One region of the Sporosarcina sp. So3-204 genome, then DNA from elsewhere that is predicted to be linked to it. Evidence: riboswitches for the same ligand, from Rfam matches in the RefSeq annotation. Region 1 holds a riboswitch; each other region holds the start of a gene.
What was found. A riboswitch is a leader RNA that binds a small molecule or an ion and turns the genes downstream of it on or off. The one in region 1 is predicted to bind thiamine pyrophosphate.
Positions count from the first base shown of each region.

Region 2: linked by a shared signal. The riboswitch ahead of AC3RV6_RS06155 (IS3 family transposase) and the one ahead of thiM (hydroxyethylthiazole kinase) in region 1 are both predicted to bind thiamine pyrophosphate.
Region 3: linked by a shared signal. The riboswitch ahead of AC3RV6_RS13085 (3-oxoacyl-ACP reductase) and the one ahead of thiM (hydroxyethylthiazole kinase) in region 1 are both predicted to bind thiamine pyrophosphate.
Region 4: linked by a shared signal. The riboswitch ahead of thiT (energy-coupled thiamine transporter ThiT) and the one ahead of thiM (hydroxyethylthiazole kinase) in region 1 are both predicted to bind thiamine pyrophosphate.

Region 1 is NZ_CM176485.1:3,635,594-3,641,291, forward strand. It holds gene cysK (cysteine synthase A) at 80-1,006, shown strand; TPP riboswitch at 1,103-1,210, shown strand; gene thiM (hydroxyethylthiazole kinase) at 1,296-2,069, shown strand; gene thiW (energy coupling factor transporter S component ThiW) at 2,066-2,572, shown strand; gene AC3RV6_RS18005 (hypothetical protein) at 2,853-3,161, opposite strand; gene AC3RV6_RS18010 (helix-turn-helix domain-containing protein) at 3,303-3,560, opposite strand; gene AC3RV6_RS18015 (XRE family transcriptional regulator) at 3,839-4,492, shown strand; gene AC3RV6_RS18020 (helix-turn-helix transcriptional regulator) at 4,619-4,957, shown strand; gene AC3RV6_RS18025 (DUF4153 domain-containing protein) at 5,156-5,698, opposite strand, start outside.
Region 2 is NZ_CM176485.1:1,279,715-1,285,412, forward strand. It holds gene AC3RV6_RS06150 (cation-translocating P-type ATPase) at 390-3,011, shown strand; TPP riboswitch at 3,108-3,213, shown strand; one part of gene AC3RV6_RS06155 (IS3 family transposase) at 3,346-3,622, shown strand; one part of gene AC3RV6_RS06155 (IS3 family transposase) at 3,622-4,511, shown strand; partial or broken gene AC3RV6_RS06160 (SDR family oxidoreductase) at 4,605-4,777, shown strand; gene AC3RV6_RS06165 (YfcC family protein) at 4,930-5,698, opposite strand, start outside.
Region 3 is NZ_CM176485.1:2,662,939-2,668,636, forward strand. It holds gene AC3RV6_RS13075 (DEAD/DEAH box helicase) at 1-2,373, opposite strand, end outside; gene AC3RV6_RS13080 (sensor domain-containing diguanylate cyclase) at 2,693-4,252, opposite strand; TPP riboswitch at 4,489-4,587, shown strand; gene AC3RV6_RS13085 (3-oxoacyl-ACP reductase) at 4,651-5,415, shown strand; gene AC3RV6_RS13090 (formate/nitrite transporter family protein) at 5,560-5,698, opposite strand, start outside.
Region 4 is NZ_CM176485.1:3,084,598-3,090,295, forward strand. It holds gene AC3RV6_RS15295 (tryptophan-rich sensory protein) at 85-828, shown strand; gene thiT (energy-coupled thiamine transporter ThiT) at 844-1,401, opposite strand; TPP riboswitch at 1,509-1,610, opposite strand; gene AC3RV6_RS15305 (magnetosome magnetite crystal formation protein family) at 1,691-2,032, shown strand; gene map (type I methionyl aminopeptidase) at 2,150-2,896, shown strand; gene AC3RV6_RS15315 (DEAD/DEAH box helicase) at 2,964-4,106, opposite strand; gene cuyB (cysteate racemase) at 4,223-4,954, opposite strand; gene AC3RV6_RS15325 (lipid II:glycine glycyltransferase FemX) at 4,959-5,698, opposite strand, start outside.

The DNA of each region.
Region 1 (5,698 bases):
TAACTCGACATAAAAGGTAGGAATAATATGTTTTATTTTGCTATAATGAAAAAAAGTTGAAATTGAGAGGATGATTATTGTGCGTGTTGTGAATAATATTGCGGAGCTAATTGGAAATACGCCGCTCGTTAGGCTGAATCGATTGCCAGATGCGAACGGGGCCGCGGTTTATGTGAAGCTCGAGTCTTTTAATCCGAGTAAAAGCGTGAAGGATCGTGCCGCTTATAACATGATTGTCCAGGCAGAAAAAAGTGGGACTTTAATAGAGGGTGCCACAATTATTGAGCCAACCTCTGGAAATACAGGCATTGGACTTGCGATGAATGCAGCTGCAAGAGGGTATCGTGCAATTTTCGTCATGCCTAATAATGCGACGATTGAACGTATTAACTTGATGAAAGCTTACGGTGCAGACGTTGTTTTAACGCCGAGTGCAGAGAGGATGCCGGGTGCAATTGCGAAGGCGAATGAAATTGCTGCGGGTATCGAAAATAGTTTTATCCCGATGCAATTTGAAAACGCGGCAAATCCTGATATTCATCGAACGACAACAGCAGTTGAAATCATTGATGCTTTGGAATCAATTGATCGAAAGCTCACCGCTTTTGTTTGTACGTCGGGCACAGGCGGAACGGTTACAGGCACCGGGGAAGCACTCAAAGCATATGATGAAAACGTGACTGTTCACGTTGTAGAGCCTGCAGGTTCGCCGGTATTATCTGGTGGGCAACCTGGCAAACACAAACTTGTTGGGACGAGCCCTGGTTTCATTCCCCCAGTGTTAAATACATCTGTCTATGATGAAATCTTCCAAATTAAAGATGAAGAAGCATATGAAACTGTACGTAACGTGGCCGCGAAAGAAGGTATTCTTATCGGCCCTTCAGGCGGTGCCTCTATATACGCGGCACTTGTCGTAGCAAAACGATTAACACCGGAGGACACAGTAGTCTGTATTGCGCCTGATTCTGGTGAGAGATATTTGTCCAGTGATTTATTTGAATGAAGAAAGAATTGGAAAAAGCATACTTTCCACACAATCTCAAGGCCCCCTTTACAATAAACTAAGTTATGTTATCATTACTATGAAAACTGAATAGGATTTTGCCACTAGAGGTGCCTTTGAAAAAGGCTGAGATGCATATACATATGCGGATTCTAAGAACCTGATCTGGGTCATACCAGCGTAGGGAAGTGAGCCGCAACCTTTATTTATCCAACCCAAAATGTGCGCCGCTTTCTGAGAATTTCAGGAGGCGGCTTTTTATATTTCATTAAAATAGGAGGAATAAAACATGACAACAAACTTATTACAAAAACTTAGAAATGAACAACCACTCGTCCACTGCATCACAAATATTGTCGTCGCCAATTTCCAAGCAAACGGACTACTCGCACTCGGCGCTTCCCCCGTCATGGCGGATGCGCCGGAAGAAGCTGCAGAAATCGCAGCAGTTTCTGCATGTACCGTTCTCAATATCGGGACACTAAAAAAGCAATCCGTTGAGTCTATGATACTTGCTGGAAAAAGCGCTACGCAACACGGTAAACCTGTCGTTCTCGACCCAGTCGGTGCAGGCGCAACAATATTTCGGAAAGAATCAGTCCTTCGTATTCTAAACGAAGTAGACGTCACACTTATCCGTTGTAATGCGGGCGAACTTGCGGCCATCGCTGGTGTAAGTTGGCAAGCAAAGGGCGTAGATGCGGGTGAAGGAGTAGGAAATCTAGCGGATATCGCTAAACAAGTAGCCGAAGCACATAACTGTCTAGTCGCCGTTTCAGGGGAAATCGATCTACTTACAGACGGGACAGAACTCATAAAAATTATAGGCGGACACCCACTCATGACCCGTGTTACAGGAGTTGGATGTCTTCTTAGTAGTGTCGTTGGTGCATTTCTAGCAGTTGGCAAGCAAAACCATATGAAAGCCGCCGCCATAGCACTGACTTTTTACAAAAAAGCAGGCCATACTGCCGCTAATGTTTCTACAGGACCAGGTGATTTTAAAGTTAACTTTATAAATGCGCTATATTCAATTGATAAACAAGAAGCTGTCTCACAATGAATTTACGTAAACTAACGATCATGACGATGTTCGTCGCTATCGCAGTCGCTGGATCTGCGTTCATTTCATTCCCAGCAGGAATTGCACGCGCATATCCAATTCAACACGCAGTAAACGTTATTGCGGCCATTCTTCTCGGCCCTGGCCCTGCAGTTATCATAGCTTTTGTGACTGGTCTCATTCGTTTATTGACAGGAACAGGGTCATTACTCGCCTTCCCCGGAGGTATGATTGGTGCTTTTCTAGCAGGTATTCTTTATAAAAGTTTTGGCAAAACATGGCTCGCAGCTGTTGGCGAAATTACTGGTACGGGGGTAATCGCCTCTTTACTAGCAGTCCCCTACGCAAAAGTTTTAATGGGGACAACATTTACAGCATTATTTTTCGTGCCACCGTTCCTCGCATCTAGTATTTCAGGTGCACTTATCGGTTTAGTACTTGCCGTTCGTTTGCAAAAAAACGTATTTACTAATCAAATAAAAAAAATGCCATTTACAAAGTAATAGCATATATTTTACAATCCATGCCTCCCTTTGAGTTAAGCGGCGAAAGACTTTTCTTGACGCTTCTAATAGTATTAGAATTTATATATTATCGCCCAACCAAATAAATTAAAGACAAAAAGTCCAAATTCCACGCTTAAAAGCAATGGTAATTTAGACTGTTCCTTTTCAATCTCTATATCAATAAGAAATTGCTAAATACTGTAGTGAAGAGTATTAAGTAACTGAATGGTATCAAGTTTCTATATCCTCAAAATCTTATTAGATCACAATCTGTTAACTATCGAGTATTGCACGTCTTTTTAAAAAAGGTTGGATATTGTACCTCATGCGAAGTAATTTCTTCAACTAAATTAAATATGTTTAATAAGGATGAAACACGACTATTAAATTGTTCCGAATTAATAATCTTTTCATTATGCATAATTTCCAAAGACTTCAAGAGTGAAATACTGTTTTTGATAAAAACTACCTTTAACTCCCTTTCTTCAAGTAACTTTACTGACTCGGCTAAACTGTTTTCAAATGTCATAGTTTGTCCTTCAACTATCTTTGATAAAATTGTTTTTAATTCATACATAGGATTCAAATAGCTTCGCCTCCAAATAATGCTCTTTCCTATTACGTAAAGTTCTAGCTCTAAATATTTTTACTGGGTTTATTTTCTTAGAATATAAGTGACTAAAATATGTTAAGCTAAGAATGTAGGCGTACTAAAGGTTACTATTACTTAAGATTCATACTTATTGGAATTGGATAAAGTTATATCACTGCCAAAAAAGATATATCGAGATGGCATTTGAAATACCTCTTCTAATTTCAAAATATTAACATAAGAGATATTTGAAGAATCTCTTTCCCATTCTTGATATTCCGCTAAGCTGATGCCTATCTTTGTTGAAAGTTCAGAAGGAGTCATTCCATATTTTAATCTTAAAGAATAAATGGTCTGGAGCAAGTAAAAGGGTACTGCGTTTTCAGAATTCAAAAAATCACCGCCTTTCACTATAATATATTACTAATAGTAATACTTCAATTTTGATAGCTAAAACTTATAGTTATTATATTTCATATTAAATCAATGCAATACCATTACCTATAAGGCATCCAAGTAAACATCGTACAAGATTTATCTTTAGAATTATTCTTTTCATTACTAATAGTAATAAATTACTCGAAATATGAATGATACTTTCAGCATTTGGAAAGTATAGTATGTAGTAGTCATGCTAAAATAAAGTATGAGTTTAATTGGAGGTTTTGTGCTTGGTCAATTCTGTTCGGAATTTGTTTTCAAAACGTTTAAAGAATTTACGTGAAGAAAGCGGAATAACGATGGTTGAACTTGCGGGAGTTTTAGGTATGAGTCAGGCGACAATTTCAGAATGGGAAAAGGGAAACAAATTTCCTAGAGCAGGTGCTTTACAAGGATTAGCACGTTATTTCAATGTACCTATGGAATATTTCTTTAAGGATGAAGTCTTTCTAGTAGCTGAAATGGTAAATATTCCACTGCATACAAAAATCTCTCAAAATACGTTGGCAATGACTAATAACTTTTCGGATGAAAATAGTAAGTATATTAAGTTACCAACTTCTTTTTTAACTTCTTATGTAACAGAAGAAAATCTTCAAGCATTTGTAGTTCCAGAAGACAGCATGAATCTTATCTTCCCAAGATATTCCACAATTGTTGTGAAAAAAATAGAGCGAGAAGACTTAATTGATGAAGATATCATTATTTACTTGTTTAAAGAGGATTACACTATTGGACGATTCAGAAAGAATGAAGCAGAGAAAGTTTTTTTGTTTAAATCAGAATCTACTAATCCTTTATATTATGATGTAGTCGTTCCGTTTGAGGAGATTCATCATGTAGAAGTTATTGCTAAAGTTATATGGTACGGGGTTTCGATTTAACTTGTATAAGATAGACAATAAATGACCGTCAACCTCTCAAAATGGGCTTGACGGTTATTTTATTTTTCACTCTTGTATCCTTTTTCCCCACTTCCCTCTATATAACTAGTAAAGGGGGAAGATTAGATGACTAATTATTTAGCTGACTATGCAAACTTCAAAAATACAGACTTGATGGACGAGGCTGCGAAACTTCATATATCCGCAAACTCGAACAATATGAACGACACCGATAGAGCTGTCCTGGACATGATTCGCCGTTATTCCGTGAATTACGGTGCTGCCCATCTGAAACACAATACAATCCAAAAGGCCATCGGAAAATCAAACGCAACTGTTAGACGTACAATTCGAAAGTTAGAAAGACTTGGCATTATAGAACGTGTTCATTTCATTCGCCCAATTATGAGCGGTCTAGGTGCCAATATTTACATCATTAAACCTATCCATGATCTAGATCACTAAAGACATTTATACAATGACTACTATGGAGCAATTCCCAACAAAAAACTTAGCCGAATAAAATCTCTTCTTTCTGTACTAATCAGAGATAGCACTTTAGCACATTACATTACGGTGTTTACCTCCAACAATCATCATCCATGCTAATAAAAAAGCCTCGTTCAACATGGCATTACACCATTTTAAACGAGGCATGTAGCTCTATTTAATTTTGATGAACAAGTAAACATCGGCATTATATTGATCTTCGTATCGATCAGCGGAGTTGGCTAAGATACTCATTTTCACTTTATCATTTTCTTGAGTAATCGCGGCATCTTCTACCGACATTTCTTCTCCATCGTACTGGTCGAAAACTTTAGTAAAGATTTCTTCAGTATCTATTCGAATCAATTCTTCTTCATTTTCATTCATTACACGGATTGAGATAATACCGTTTTCATCATGACCATTTACTACTTTGTAGGTAGAACCATCTTGATTGATATTTATCACTTGTTCAGAATCATTTTCAGCGTTCGAACTATGAATATACAAATGAGCCATATAATCATAAGCCGTAATATTGGCAATAGGATTATTATCCCAATCCAAGTATGCTGATTGACTTTGATTCATGCCATCATCTACTTGGTCGTAAATCTGTTTAAAACCAAAATTTTCCTCGAAGCTATTATTATAATTAATATTTTTAGGCAACCAATCAATTTTATCTGTATAACCCATATTCTCTAAATAATTTAT
Region 2 (5,698 bases), 1.4 Mb from region 1:
GAATGTTTAACATTCATGAAAGTTTCGTGAACAGGTACTTTTTAAACTTATTATTTTACGCTTACATAACCTCTATTAAATTACCCATCTAAATAACATTAATTTTAACAAGAAAAATTCACCTTACAATAATTATTGTAAGTCATTCAAATTGTTCGCAAATTGAACTGTTAAAATGAAAACTACTTTTCTTTATGTGAATTAGCGGTCTATTTCGTCAATTTATTTGGATTTTGTGCTACTGAAAAGGTTATCTATCATGGTGCAGTTTTTTTTAATAGGATTTTCATATTCTGTGATAAACAACTTGATAAGTGTTAAAACTACCGTAATTTCCCATTTTTATTTACAATGAATAGTATGTAAAGTATTAAAAAGGGGATTAAGAGATGGCTGTTGATACAAACTCGGTTATTGGATTAAGTGATGATGAAGCACGTAGAAGGTTGCAAGAATACGGAAGTAATAAACTTGCAGGAACAAAAAAACGTTCTTTTCTGTTACGTCTATTTGCGCAAATTAATAATGTCCTAATCTACGTACTAATTATAGCGGCTGTTATTTCCGGTATTGTTGGAGAAATGGCGGATGCCTTCATTATTGGGTTTGTTGTTTTAATTAATGCAGTAGTTGGACTTGTTCAAGAATCCAAAGCTGAGGATGCGCTTAAAGCTTTAAAAAATATGGCTGTTCCAAAAGCGCTAGTTCGTAGGAACGGCGTGCAAAAAGAAATCCCATCCGAGGAAGTAGTCGTAGGTGATATTGTTTTGTTGGATGCGGGAAGATATGTACCTTGTGATTTACGCCTCATTGAAACAATGAATTTAAAAGTGGAGGAGGCGGCACTTACGGGGGAATCAGTTCCTGTTGATAAAGATTCAAGTTTTTCAGGTGAAGATTCCTTGCCGATTGGGGATCGAAAGAATATGGCATTTATGTCTACTTTAGCGACTTCAGGACGTGCTACAGGTATTGTTATTGCCACAGGGATGCAAACGGAAATAGGGAAAGTGGCCGCTATGCTAGACCGTGAAGTAGATAGCGGAACGCCTCTTCAAAAAAATCTGGCGCAATTAGGAAAATACCTTGGTATGATTGCTGTTGCGATTAGCGTCACTATTTTTCTTATTGGTGTATTGCAAGGACGAGATTATTTAGAGATGTTCATGTTGGCAGTTAGCCTTGCAGTAGCTGCAATCCCTGAAGGAATGCCGGCTATTGTATCGATTGTACTTGCAATAGGTGTACAGCGCATGATTAAGCAAAATGTCATCATTCGAAAGCTACCTGCAGTAGAAGCGCTAGGCTCTGTCAATGTCATTTGTTCAGATAAGACGGGTACATTGACGCAAAATCGGATGACTGTCAAGAAAATTTTCGTGAACGGTACTTTGCTAAATTTAAAAGAAGTGAACTCGAAAGACCGTGTTGAAAATTTATTGCTTGAAAATATTGTTTTATGTAATGACGCTACTTATTCGGATGATGGTGAAACGGGTGACCCAACGGAAATCGCACTTTTGGCTGCATCAGATTTTAGTGGATTAAGGAAAGAACAATTGGATACTGATTACCCAAGGCTTTCGGAAATCCCTTTCGATTCGAATCGGAAACTCATGTCAACTGTTCATCAGTATCCGAATAAGATTTATACCCATACTAAGGGTGCGATTGATGGGATTTTACCAAAGTGTACACATTATGAAACGGTAGATGGTCTGAAAGTACTTGATGAAAACGTTCGAAATTCAATTTTAGAAGCGGCGCATTCAATGTCCATTGAAGCGTTACGTGTGTTAGGCTCCGCCTATAAAGTAGAGGACAATATGAGTGGGACTGAGAATGCCCAAGCTGAAGAAGGACTCACTTTTCTTGGATTAGTTGGAATGATTGATCCTCCGCGCGAGGAAGCAAAAGAAGCGATTAAAATAACGAAAAAAGCAGGTATTCGTACGGTCATGATAACTGGAGACCATCAAGATACTGCTTTTGCAATCGCAAAGGAACTTGGCATTGCTACTGAGGAATCACAAGTTATTGAAGGGAAAAAACTTGATATACTGACAGATGCCGAGTTAATTGAAAAAGGTGACCATCTAAATGTATATGCACGTGTATCACCGGAGCATAAAGTGAGAATTATACAAGCGCTTAAAGCAGGAGAAAACACTGTATCAATGACGGGAGACGGTGTTAACGATGCACCATCACTGAAAGCTGCTGATGTTGGTGTTGCGATGGGTATAACAGGGACAGACGTAGCAAAAGGCGCGGCAGATATGGTATTGACAGATGATAATTTCTCTTCGATTGTGAAAGCGGTTGGAGAAGGGCGTACGATTTACCGCAATATTAAAAATTCTATTATTTTCTTGTTGTCCTGTAATTTAGGAGAAATTATTGCCTTATTTACTGCAATTTTATTAGGCTGGCCAATGTTGTTACGCCCAATTCATATACTTTGGATAAATCTTGTTACAGACACATTCCCGGCACTTTCAATCGGTGTAAATCCAGAAGAGTCTGATGTAATGAAAGAAAAGCCAAGACATAGAAGTGAAAATTTTTTCAAAGGTTCCATTGCGTTTATCATTTTTAATGGCATACTAATCGGTGCGATTACGCTTACTGCGTTTATGATTGGGATCTATTCATCCGGGGTGTATACGGGCAGTTTTCTATCGATGTTTTCAGGAACGATTCCAGAAAATGCGCTTATCCACGGACAGACGATGGCATTTATCGCACTGAGTTTCTCGCAACTTGCTCATTCACTTAACTTTAAATCGATGAATCAATCAATTTTTAAAGCAGGTCTATTTAAAAATAAGTTTTTAATTTATTCGATATTATTAGGCATTGTATTACAAGTAATTATCGTTTCAATCAGTCCCATTGCAGAAGTTTTCAGTGTTCAATCACTTGACGCACTAAATTGGCTGACGATTGCTTTACTAAGTCTATTGCCAATCATTGTGAATGAAGTGGTTAAGCTATTTAAAAATAAATAACAAAAAAAATTAGTATTCAGTACTTTTCAATCTTAAGAATTTTGTTTAGTGCACTGATATGTGTTAAGCATAAATTTGAATATAAATTAAATATTTTAACGGAACTAGGGGTGTCTTTAAAAGATTGAGACGCATATTTATATGCGGACCCTTTGAACCAGATCTGGATCATACAAGCGTAGGGAAGTGTGTTATCCTGTTTTTTAAAACGCAAACAATTAGAGTCCGCTTCCTGATATTAATCAGGGTGGGCTAACCTGAATTAGTGAGACAATATAAAACACCTTCGGCGTGGTACACTTGTAAAAAGTACTTACATCGGAGGTGTTTTTGCATGGGCAAAAACGTATATTCAAGTGAAGTTAAATGGGCTGTTGTAAAAGATAAATTAAGTGGTGAATTGACAAACAAGGAAATTATGGAGAAGCACGGAATCAAAAATGTTTCACAGATTAAGACTTGGATGACATGGTACCGTAGGAATGAAATTTATCGATTTGATCAACCAATTGGTAAACAGTATGCATACGGTCATGGTCCAGTGTTAGCGAGTGAAGACGATAAACGAGAACGTCAATTATCTCACTTGAAAATGGAGAACGAAATACTAAAAAAGTACATGGAGATCGAAAGAGGGTTGAAAAAGAAATAGTTCTACAAACTGTTGAAAAACTTAAAAAGAAGTATACGATTACAGCTATATTGACAGCATTAGAAGTACCAAGGGCAAACTATTATAGATGGCGTATTCAAGGAGTCAATCAGCCACTTTCGGTAGAAGAGGAATCCATTATAGAGCTGTGTAAAATTACTAAGTATCGGAATGGCCACAGAAAAATAAAGGCTTTGCTAAAGAAAAAATATAAAATAGAATTAAATCGGAATACAGTTCAGGACATCATGCAAAAGCATCACTTGCAGTGTCGAATCAAGCCGAAACGGAAGTGGAAATCCCAAGGAGAAAGCATTGTGATTGCTCCTAATATTCTTAAACGTAACTTTACGGCTAGTGAACCAAACAAGAAATGGGTAACGGATATTACATATATTCAGTATGGCAATACTACAAAATACCTTTCGACCATTATGGATTTATTTAATAATGAAATTGTGGCTTACAAATTATACAATCACCAGGAGACACCACTTGTAATTGACACGCTAAAGGAGGCACTGGCTGTACGAAATCACCCGGAGGGTGTAATTGTGCATTCAGATCAAGGAAGTGTTTACACATCGTATGCGTATCAAGCTTGTATTAAAGATAACGACCTCGTCAGTAGTATGTCACGTAGAGGAAACTGTTGGGACAATGCGGTGATTGAATCATTTCATTCGAACTTGAAGTCTGAGGAATTTCAATATGTTAAATTTAATTCATTACATAATCAGGACGTAATTGAGCGAGTAATTACCTATTTAAATTATTATAACGAAGAGCGTATCCAAGAAAAATTAGGCTACCTTACACCAAAAGAATATGGTGTAGAAGCAGCCTAATGAAGGTGTTTTATGTGTGTCTCATATCGCTATGGCAGTCTAGGGGGGCGGTTTTTTTATTTTCATTCAAAGGATTTGAGTGAGCTGATGGAAAATTGTGTAGCGCCGGGCTTAGTTTATCCGACAGATGCGAGTAAGTATACGAAGGAAGATGTGAAGGACTTAATTATCTCACAAACGCCTTTAGGTCGACTTGCGATGCCAGACGATGTCGCGGGCCAGTGTTATTTTTAGCCTCGCATTGGGCTAAGTTTGTAACTGGGTAGACGATATATGTTGATGGTGGGTTTGTAATGGGGTAATTGTACGAAAGATTAACTATATAATAGTGTTCTAATAATGATTATCGGCTTACATTTTAATAAAATGTAAGCCGATAATGTTTTTAATTATAATCTTATGTTAAAGTGTATTGTTCTCAGGACCAATTAATCATTTGTGCAACTATTAATGAGACAACTGCTATACCTGACCAAACGAAAAATAGTGGTAAGAAAAATTTAACCCATTTTTGCCAAGCGACTCCTGCAATTGCTAAAGCAGCCATAAAGTAACCTGAAGTTGGATAAAGAATATGTGCAAATCCGTCACCTAACTGGAATGCTAGTACTGCGGTTTGTCTAGTAACACCAATAATATCTGCTAATGGAGCCATTATCGGCATTGTTACTAACGCCTGACCACTCCCAGATGGAATTACAAAATTGATAAGTAATTGTGCGACATACATGCCAACAGCACTTAGTACTGCGGGAAATCCACCAACAACTGAACCTAAACTATGGACAAGCGTATCCAAAATATGTCCATCCTCTAGTACGACAGCGACTGATCTAGCTAAACCGACAATGATGGCACCCATAAGTACATCGCGAAAGCCTTGCGTAAATCCTTCACATATTTCTTTTGTATTTAGACCTGCAATAAAACCGACAATAATTCCCATAAAGATAAATAGTCCAGCCATCTCGACCATAAACCAACCAAGATTAAGAACCCCGTATACTAATATACCAAAGAATAAGAGTATTGCGTAAGAAGCATAAGTTTGTCTGTTTGACATCTTAACTATCTCTGATTTTTTATTATTACCAAGGTAAAGTTTTCTTTTCTCTACATCATCTTCATATACAAAACTTTGTGTTGGATCTTTTTTAATCTTTTTCGCATAGCGCATAATAAAAAAT
Region 3 (5,698 bases), 970 kb from region 1:
TGTAAGATCCTCATCAACATAACCAATGTGACCTGAAATATTATCTGTTTTTTCACTTAAAGAAGCCAATTCAATTTGGCTATTTTCGAATTCTAGATGTATCTCGGTCTTTTTTTGTTCTAATTCAGATATAGTATTGGTCAATTGTTGTGTAACTTCTGTCCTTATCTCTGTATATAATAGTTTGGAATTATCCATATTTCTACATTGGCGTTCAATATATTTTTTTTGACTGATAAGCGTATGCAAAACTTCAGACAACTTTTCTAGATTTTCATATTTTTGCGCAGAGTAATGCCTAGATTCAAGAGCCATTTTATTTGATGGATTAATTAGGTAACGACCAACACGAGTAATGAATTCATCTATTTCCTTAACTGTATTAGATTTTTGTATTCTTTCTTCTGTAACTAATTGTTTTAAAAAACCATTGTTATTTAAGATTTTCTCTACAGTTTTTATTGCAATACCAAGTCTTTCTTCTACTTTCTTCCACTCACTATATGTGTTTGAAGAGCGACTTGATTTAATTAATGTAATAAGCTGTAATAACTCTCCCATTTTTTTATTCGTTTTAAAAGTCGGGACTATTCCAATTTGCTTCATTCGGGAAATTAATAATTCTATCTTCATTAATGATTTGATTTCTGTAATAAAATCATTTAAATGATTCGTCTCAAATGTTATTCTTTCAATTTCCTTTTGCATTAATTCATGTGAACCTTCAATCTGTTGCATCAATTGCAAGGCTTCACGGTGATTTATGTATTGACGTTTTTTCTCTAATGTTTTTTCTAGCTCTTGCATCTGCAATTCAGTTTCAATATTTATATGCAAATTGTTAACTTTTTCTTCAATTCGCACTATTTCTTCCTTTAATTCTACTGTTACCTTTTTTGAAATCATTTCATCATTTAAGGATTTTGCTTGTTGTTGTTTTAATAGATTCAATTTATTTCTAAGTGTGGAAATCTCTTCTTCATGCTTAAGATGCTCTAACTGAGCTATTTCTTTTAAACGTATTTTTTCATCTAATAAATCCAATTCTTCTTGTAATTTTTGAATGCTTAATCGAACATCATCGGATTCTTTAACAATCTGCTCCAAGCGAACTGGATGTTGCTGAATTTGTTCATTAACAGTATTATAAGTTTGATTTTTCCAATGAGAAGCTACATTTTCCTCGATAAATCTTTTCCCTTCTTCTTCAATACTATCTGTCCGTCCATAACGTAAAATTCGAATATCCTGATGTGATAATAATCGGCTAAGTGCATTGTCTACAGCTAAATTTGCCTGTGAAGCAACTAAAGTTTTTAAGCCCGCTTTGACATTCTGATGGCATATTTCAGAGATAACAGTTGTTTTCCCAGTTCCCGGTGGCCCTTGAATCACATATAGATCATTACATGTCATAGCCCCTATTACCGCTTCTTTTTGAAACTCATTTAACTCGTTATGGAAGTCCAACTCTAGCTTTTTCTTTGAAATTTGAACAGTCGGTCGTTCTTCAAATAGTATTCTTTCTAAATTCGCATTAGCCGCAAGTCCATCTTGAAGATCTTTAAATCCTTTTCTTAATCTTCTAACTTGACTAAGCTCTGCAAAATTGCTGAAGACAACTTCTTTATTAGGTGTTGGAAACCAGCCATTTTGTCTAGCTCTTTCTTGATACTTACGATTAAGTTCAATTTCAACAATTTTTTTTGATCGTAATACTTGAGTTACAGTACCAACATCATCAGATTGACCTTTCATTTTCACACTGAAACCAGCAATCGTCTGGCAGTCTTTACTATTCAAGCCGTTGCAAACAAGACTTAATTTACTAAAGTCTTTATTAAAACTAGCTTTGGAATAGGATACGCTTAAATCAGCTACATCTGCATTTCTTTCTTGAATACGTAAATAACCTTCCCAACTCGAGATTCTTTTCTTAACATATTCAGAACGCTCATCTGCAATCGGTAACTCCCGAAGACTTGTATACAATTCAATCGGCGTTGCAATACCTGTACTTCTGCCTACATTAAATTTAAGTTTTGTAGCAAAGCGTCTATTTGTCATTACCGGCTCATTTCTGCCTTTGACTTGAAAACCAGTTGCTAAAAACCCTTCATTTTTATAGATACATTCCATCACCGCTACACGATTGTTTAACTTTTTAGCTAAAGCATTGTTCTTTTTATTATCAAAATATATTAAAAACGTCATATTACCTTGTCTATTTGGCGAACGTTTTTCTATGTATACATCAAAGGCATCTTGTAATGAAAAAAAGGCTTTCTCGTCCTTTGACCATTTCTTTATACCGTTGCTTGCATTATTTGTAATTTCTAATCTGCATGGTATTGGTTTTGATTTACTATTCATAAAATGTCTTCCTTTCGCTACTATGTTATCGTAACGTAAAAAGTTATTAGTTTTAATTAATTATTGGGCCGCTATACAATATTAAGTATTCACATAGCTTGAGTTTACTATACGGAGATTACCCATTCCGTAGAAACGTAATTATACCATACAAGTGTTCTTAATCAATTAAGTCTCAAAGTAATTGGATTACAACTATTTATCTAGCAATTTAAATCCTTATCTTTGAATACCTTAAATTTAAATAACCCATCGTGGAGTGTAGCTCAAAGATGGGTTATTTACGACTGCTTATAAAATTATGTTACATCGGTAATTCCTAGTTCTCAAACACTATACTTTTATTTCGACCACTCTCTTTAGCTTCATACAAACACTTATCCGCTTGCTCAATTAAATCTATGATATGGGCTGCGTTAACCGGAAACCCTGCAATTCCTGAGGATATCGTTATAATTTCTCCGCAAGGACTAATCGTATTCTCAAGCTTTTTGCGGAGTCTTTCAGCAGTTTCATACGCTTCTTTATTTGTCTTATTTGGCAACAAAAGAATAAACTCTTCTCCACCGTAACGACAGCACACATCTTTCTCACTAGCTACTTTCTGCATTTCTTCAGCAAGGTATTTCAATACTTCGTCGCCAACATTATGCCCATACGTATCATTAACCCGCTTAAATCTATCAATATCAAATAATATGACCGCAAAAGGTGTTTCTTCTAACAACCACTTTTTCGTTAGTTCATCTATCATTCGCCTATTCACTAAACCAGTTAAAGGATCTGTAGTTGACTCATGAATAAAGTAATTAACCTTATCTCTAAAGAACATAAGACTATTGACGAGCGCATGCTCTAATTGAATAGCTTCGTAATACCACGCATTCACATTTTTAACTTCTTCAAGTCTATCTTTTTTCATGCTTCCCCTGGCGTAATGCGCCAGTTTATTCAATGGAAAAGCGATTTTATTTGAAATAAAGATAATGATAATAAAAGAAATCAGTAAAAAAGGTAATGTTTTTATAATCATTTCGTTTCTCATATCATTTGATGGAAGTAAAGCGACTACTGTAGGTGTTTGGGAAACGACACCCCATTTTGCATGAGGCATATAAGTATAGCCAGCTAACATATCTGTATTCTCAGAATTAACGACTCTTTTGGAACCACTAATTCCATTTGCTAAATCATCAATAACAGGGTTTTCTTTCACTATATCATTTATGCGCTCCTTTTTCGGATGATATAATATACGCCCATTTATATCGACCACATACACATAGGATCCATCTTGATAGAAATGTTCTCCCAACAAGATATTTAAAATATTATCTTCTAATAAATAGATCGTACCACCTACGAAACCAAAGTAATTCCCTTCATTATCATAAATTGGTTGTGATATAAATACAATTAAACGATTTGTAATTGAAATATAGGGTTTTGAAATTAAAGGCTTCCTTTCAGCTAATGCCTGTAGTCCACCAACTGAACTTAATTGCTTACCAACTATACCAAGGGACTCAGGAGATGCCGCAATAACTTCTCCTTCATTTGAAGTAATGACAACGGAATTAAATGAATTTGTTTGATTTAATAAACGCTCAGCCTCATTTTCCAATAGGATATCGCTATCCTCTTTTTCTAAATATCTTGCAATCTCTTTTGAACTGAAACCCAATGTTTGCAGTGTAGTTCCCAAGTAATCATCTGTTGTTTTTGCTAATTTCTGAGAATAAACACGGTTTTTCTCTAAAGTATTTTCAATTAAATTTTCTTGGTTCACACGATATCCGGCGGTAATGCTACTAAAAAGTGTTAATATTACCGAAAGCAATGCGACCATCAATATTAGATGTTTAAGTGACAACTTCATTATTATGAATATCTCCTTCGACCATTTATTAGAAAGTAAAATAAATATATTTATAAAGACGAGTTAATTACGATTATTCACACAATTATTTAGTAATCTTTTTATTAATAGCCTTTACATATCTATTATACAATTGAATTTACTTAATTTGTATTGAATATCATAGATTAGGTAAATATATTATTCATTCATGACTTTCAAAAGATTATGATATACTTATAATGAAACAAAATATGTTAGATCACTAGGGGAGCCATATGGCTGAGAAGAGGAAACTCTGACCCTTTGAACCTGATCCGGGTGATACCGGCGGAGGAAAGTGGCAGATACGTAATTTGTATATGCTGATCACTTTCTAGTGGTCTTTTTTTGTGTCTAAAAAAAGGGAGCTGGAATAATTGGAAATTAATGATCAAGTTGTATTAGTAACAGGTGGAAGTAGAGGACTTGGCGCCGCAGTAGCGAAGGCATTCGGGAAACAAGGTGCAAAGGTTATTGTAAACTATTTTAATAGTGAGGATAAAGCCAATGGAGTTGTAGATGAAATTGGCGGAAATCAGGCTTTGGCAATTCGAGCAGATGTCAGGAATACAGATGAAGTTAAGGCGATGTTCGAGGAAGCTAAAAACCATTTTGGACAATCTATTACGACAATCATAAATAATGCGCTAATAAATTTTTCATTTAATGGCGATGCACGTAAACAATTAGATAAAATTGGCTGGGAAGATTTCAATAGTCAATTTGAAGGCAGTGTTAAAGCTACATTAAACACATTGCAAGCTGGACGTGAGGATATGGCAAACGCTAACTTCGGCCGAATTATCAATATCGGAACAAACCTATTTCAAAACCCTGTAGTACCCTACCATGACTATAATACGAGTAAAGCCGCACTACTTGGGATGACACGTAATATGGCAAAGGAACTTGGGGCTAACGGGATTACGACGAATATGGTTTCAGGTGGACTGCTATTAAAAACAGACGCCAGTGCTGCAACTCCTGATTTCGTGTTTGATATAATTAAAGAAAGTACGCCACTTGGTCGAATCACGACACCAGAAGATGTAGCAGATGCTATTTTATTCTTTGCTTCTCCTTGGAGCCGTTCAGTAACCGGTCAAAACTTAGTCGTTGACGGCGGATTGGTAATGAATTAAATTTAAATAATAATAGCTCCATTTATTAGGAAATGGATAACGTAATGGATCTTGCGCTACAAATAAGGACTGTAATTTATTTGAGTAGAAAGCAAGACCCATTACCGTTAACCAAATTATAAACTTATACTCCCCCTACAGACGTCAAGTTTGTTTTCCGGAATTAGCGAACCAGTAAACTGCACCAACGAAGATAGCTCCACCAATGATATTGCCGATTGTAACTGGTACTAAATTTGCCGCCATTCCTACCAAGGATACTGTTTCAGGATGTGGAACCATT
Region 4 (5,698 bases), 550 kb from region 1:
AAATCACTTTGTGACGAAAGGTTCATACTTTCCAGCGCAGAACAGGCGATTCCTCTGTATACTATGCTATAGGAGGATTCGAAAATGCTACGATTAATTAGTATGACCCTTTCGCTTATTACTATGGTTGCTTTTTATTTAATTGCTAATTTAGTACCACTAAATGGAAAAACGACAGTTGAAATAGCCAATAGACTTCCAGTACTTTTCACACCATCAAACTACACTTTTATCATTTGGGGAATTATTCATACATTCCTTGCTATCTGGTTATATGGTTTTTGGACCAATCTAGGGAAGATCAACTTGCCTATTATGAAAAAAAGATCGATTTACTTTAATTTTAGTTCCTTATTCAGCGTCTTTTGGATTTTGCTTTGGCATTATGGTTTTTTTAATTGGTCGATTGTTGTAATGGCTGCACTTCTGGCAACTTTAACGGCATTGTACTTTACGTATCCAAAAACTGAAAACCGCTTTTTGCAAAGAGTTCCTATTTCACTTTACTTAGGCTGGATTATTATTTTATTTATTGAAAATATGAATTATGTTCTAACACTTTGGGAATGGAGCGGTTGGGGCGTAAGTATTTCCCTTTGGACTGTTATTTTCTTAACCGTTGCAGCTGCAATAGCACTACATTTCTTATATCACCATAAAGATATACCATTAAACTGCGTATTCATGTGGACTTTCATTGGAATTGCAGTAAAGAATGGTTTTGATTCATTGTTTGTAACGTCTGTAGCCCTATTCTTAACAGCAGTTATTGGGATAAGTTTTTTTCTAATCAAACAAGACAAGTTTGAAAAATCGCCTTCCCAATAAGGGTTGGCGATTTTTCTATGTACGTTTCAAGAGGCGTGGGGCTGTTGTAAACAAGAAAACAGCAACCATTGCTGATAATATTGTTGCTGGAATCATATAAGAACCATTGTAAATAAGTGAATACTTCCAAACTGGCGTTCCCTCGGGTGCGTAACTTCCGAAAAAAACGATACCACTTATAAAGTGAATGATGTAACGAAGGATCCCACCTAATACTGTTCCAACGATAATGGCAGTTGTTACCCCTCTTTTGCTGCCTTTTAACCGACTTCTAACTAGCCAGCTTCCCGTCAACGCAGCGACGCCTACGAGCGGATAAGCAACAAAATAATCTAGGAACGCTTGGAGTGGTGTAAAAACAGTTCCACCAGTAATCGCTTGTAATAAACCACTAACAAATCCTGTTAATACCCCACCTGCAAGTCCCCAACGAAAAGCCATGACGATTATAGGTAGCATCGAAAGTGTAATCGCACCACCTTGTGGAAACGAAAAGCCAATCTTATCAAGTATCAACGAGATAGCCCCTAAAATTGCAACTTCTAGTAAAAAAAGTAAACGTTTTCTATCCAATAAATTTCTCTCCCTATCTTTTACGCAGGGGTTTGGGAATAAAAAAAGACATCCCAGATTGAATGGGACGTCTAAAATAAGTCAGGGAAATACCCTCGTTATTTCATACCGGTTTCCATCCACATCCCTACGCAAGAATTATCTTACAGGTTTAAAGGGTCAGGACATAATGTCCTATCTCAGCTAATAAAGCTCCCCTTGTGGGTTAATTACTTCTTCCTATATTGTATAAGACCACCAACTATTAAGCAAGCTGACTCTATACTACTTGTATAGGAGCGAAGACACTATGACAAACAATAAATTATTATCCGCGCTATGCTATTTTAGTTTTTTCTTCTTCCCCTTACTACTGCCTTTTATCATTTATTTAGTTACTGATGATAAAGAAGTTAAAATACATGCAAAACGTTCATTTATTTCACATCTACTTCCTGCTATTGTATTAATTTTAGGTTTTATTATTTTTTCAATTTCATTATTTTCAGTCGAACGTAGAATGACTTCCATAATGACTGGTGAATTTGACCTTTTAAGTATAGCTCCATTTATATTCACAATTTTATATGGCCTTTTATTTTTGGTCATCCTAATTTGGAATGTATTTCAAGGAGTTAAAATACTGAAGTAATGAAAATTATCAACACAAACTCCCTACTTTTTTAAGTTAAAGTAGGCATTTTTGTGTTGTCTCATGTGATATAGTATAAGATGAAATAAAATGAGCGGAAGAAAGGATTTGAGCATCATGATCGCAAAAACTGATCAAGACTTTGAAGGTCTAAAAAAGATTGGAAAAATAGTCGCTGAAATCCGGGATACCATGAAAGAATCGACTAAACCCGGAATGACAACGAAAGAAATCGATGAAATTGGAGGACGTCTATTCGAAGACAAAGGTGCGCTCTCAGCCCCTATCGCTGAATATGACTTCCCTGGCTATACATGCATCAGCGTCGACAATGAAGTCGCACATGGCATACCAGGTTCACGTATCATAAAAGATGGAGACATCGTCAATATAGACGTTTCAGGCTCTTTTGAAGGATATTTTGCCGATACTGGTATCTCTTTTGTAGTTGGAACACCAGATGCTAAAAAACAACTATTATGTGATGTTGCAAAAAGTGCATTCGATATCGCAATGACAAAAGTGAAAGCCGGATCTAGTTTAAGCGGCATTGGAAAAGCGGTAGAGCGTGAAGCCAAGAAGAATGGACTTGCTGTCATTCGAAATCTTACCGGCCACGGTATCGGAAAGTCGTTACACGAAGAACCTCAGCATATTCTTAACTATTATGATCCTTGGGATAAAACACTACTCAAAGAAGGTATGGTTCTTGCAGTAGAGCCCTTCATATCACAGAAAGCTGAAAGTATCGTTGAATTAGATGATGGGTGGACATTCGTTACGCCAGATAATTCACTTGTTGCACAAATTGAACATACGATTATCGTTACAAAAGGCGAACCAATTATTTTAACAAAACTCTAATTAATTTTCAAAAAAGAGTCGTTACAGAAATCCTCAAGAAGAGAGTTCTGCAACGACTCCTTTTTAATTATTTTTTATTTCTAGGTCTCTCTTTATTCGGTCCTGCCGTCTGAAGCGCACCGTTACGCCAGATTTTCTCTACCGTTGTTATTCCTTTTGTTACTTTCCGATAATCACGTTCTTCTGATGGCGTCAATAAAGCCAATACTTCACCTGATTTTCCTGCTCGACCAGTTCTTCCCGAACGATGCAAGTATTGTTCAACAGTACGTGGGATATCAACGTGAATAACATGTGATAGTCCATCTATATCAAGCCCACGTGCCGCAAGATCAGTCGCAATTAAAATTCTGTGTTCTCCTTTTCGGAAACTTTCCAATGCCTGCTGTCTATCGTTAGCACGCATATTGGAATGTAGAACGATGATTGGTGCTTTATTATATTGAAGTTTCATTTCTTTCATTCTAATTTGATCAACATTACTAACAAAAGCTAATGCCCTTATTCCTTCTATATGTGAAAGCCCTCTGAGTATATCCGTTTTATCACGTAGTGGTGTCTTGATAAATGACTGAACGACTTCTCCTGATTTCGGCATATCTTTTTTACCGAACTGTATTCGAAGTGGATTATCCATAAAATCCTCGGCAACACGTTCAATTTCTTCTGTAATCGTAGCTGATACAACAACTACTTGTCTATCATGATTAGCCCCATCAATCATGTTTTTTATGAGAACTCTGTGTTCGCGAGCTAATAACAAATCACCTTCATCAAGAACCATATGCCGAATATCAAATAATTTTAATTTTTTTAATTGTACAAGCTCTAATAATCTACCTGGTGTCCCAACAACAATTGTCGGTTTCTTTTTCAAACGCTCTACTTGGCGCTTTACATTAGCCCCACCGATTAATGGTGCTACGGTAATTTTAGTCCCTGAAACCCAATCTCTAATAACATCCGTAATCTGGATAGCTAATTCTTGTGACGGTGCAATGATAAGAGCCTGCGTTTGTTGCTTTGAACCATCAACTAAATGTAACAACGGAATTACATAGGCAAGTGTCTTACCCGTTCCAGTCGGTGATTCAGCAACGATATCTTTTCCTGCAATCATTTCTGGTATCATTTTCTCTTGAATGGGTAACGCCTTGTCAAACTTCCATTTCTCCTGGAATACTTCATCCATTTTTTCTACAAAGGACATCGCCTTCACCACTTTCTCTCTACTCTATTTAGTGTACCATAGCATTACATTCAACACGTTATTCTAAAATGAAAAGACATTCAGAAGTTACGAAGATTACTCCTGAATGCCCCCCATTATTTTAATTTATAGCCACATCTTTGGATTGCTGTTTCAGCTAGGACCATCAATGAATCAATACAATCCACCAAATGAAGCTCTTTTTTCACAATTGATAATTCTGTGCATCCAAGAATCATTGTGTCGCAACCAGCTTCACGCATTGAATGTTCCATCATCATCCACTTCTCCGGATCTATCGGCATGCCAGCTTTCACATCATCATAAATTAGTGACATTAATACTTTTTGTGTAGATTCATCTGGAATAACGGGTGTTAATTCGTTACGTTCACAAGCTGATTGATAAATCCCTGTTGTTATTGTCCCAGTTGTACCAAGAATTCCTACCCGGTTTGCACCAGCTCTTTTTGCATACTTCACTGTTTCATCAATCATATTAATAACCGGCAAATCAGTACCAGCTTGAATCTGCTCATAGAATGAATGGGCAGTATTGCAAGGTATAATTAATACTTCAGCACCAGCAGCTTTCAATCGATTTGCATCTGATAATATGAATGGCACAGGATTATTCGTACTTTCTCCTAATATAAATGCAGTTCTATCTGGTATATTCGTATTATTGGTGATTGTCATATTTACATGATCCTGATCTTTTTCAGCATCAGTTCTCCGAACAATCATTTCTCCGATAAACATAGTCGCCAGTGGTCCAACGCCACCTATAATTCCTAATGATTTTTTATTCATCTGATTTTCAAGACCTTTACTATGTGAATTCTTCAACGGTTCACCGCCGTCTAAGTTTTTTTCTGAAATTCTTTACTAGTGGGATAAACTTTTCTAATACATTGTACATTAACGGGTTATATACTTTGTCAATCTCTCCGATATATTGCGCAGGTTCATCCTTGTTACAAAAACTTTTCTTGAATTTATATAACCCATCATTGCTACTTAATTCGAACACACCACCGAAATCATATTGTTCGGCACCTTCTTCAATCGCCCACTTAATGAGCTCATAATTCATCACATGATTCGGATTCAAATTCCTTTTCACATTATTACTACCTGCATAAAGATAGTAAAATTTACCATTGTAATTAATCGTAACACTAGCAGCTAATACATCTTCTTCATGATATGTAAGGTATACGCGCAAACTATCGAATGAATCTCGCATTAATTTAAAATAGGCAACTGATCTTGTTGTAATTTTGTTTCGCAACGCCATCTCTTCGTATATTTTATGAAAGATTTCAATATCTTCATCTGTACGTGAATAACGCACTTTCACACCTTTTCGAATAGCACCTCTAATACTACTGCGGCACCCTTTCGAAAACTTCGACATGATTGTCTCTTCATCATGATCCTCTAATTGTAAAATCATATTCATCCGAGGTTGAATAAGCTTATCTTGATCATCATCTTTAGATATTAAACGGAAACCAGCATCTTTATAGAGATTATAAAGTTCATCCGAATATGACACTTCAGGATCAAATTTCAGCATAATTGCTTTAT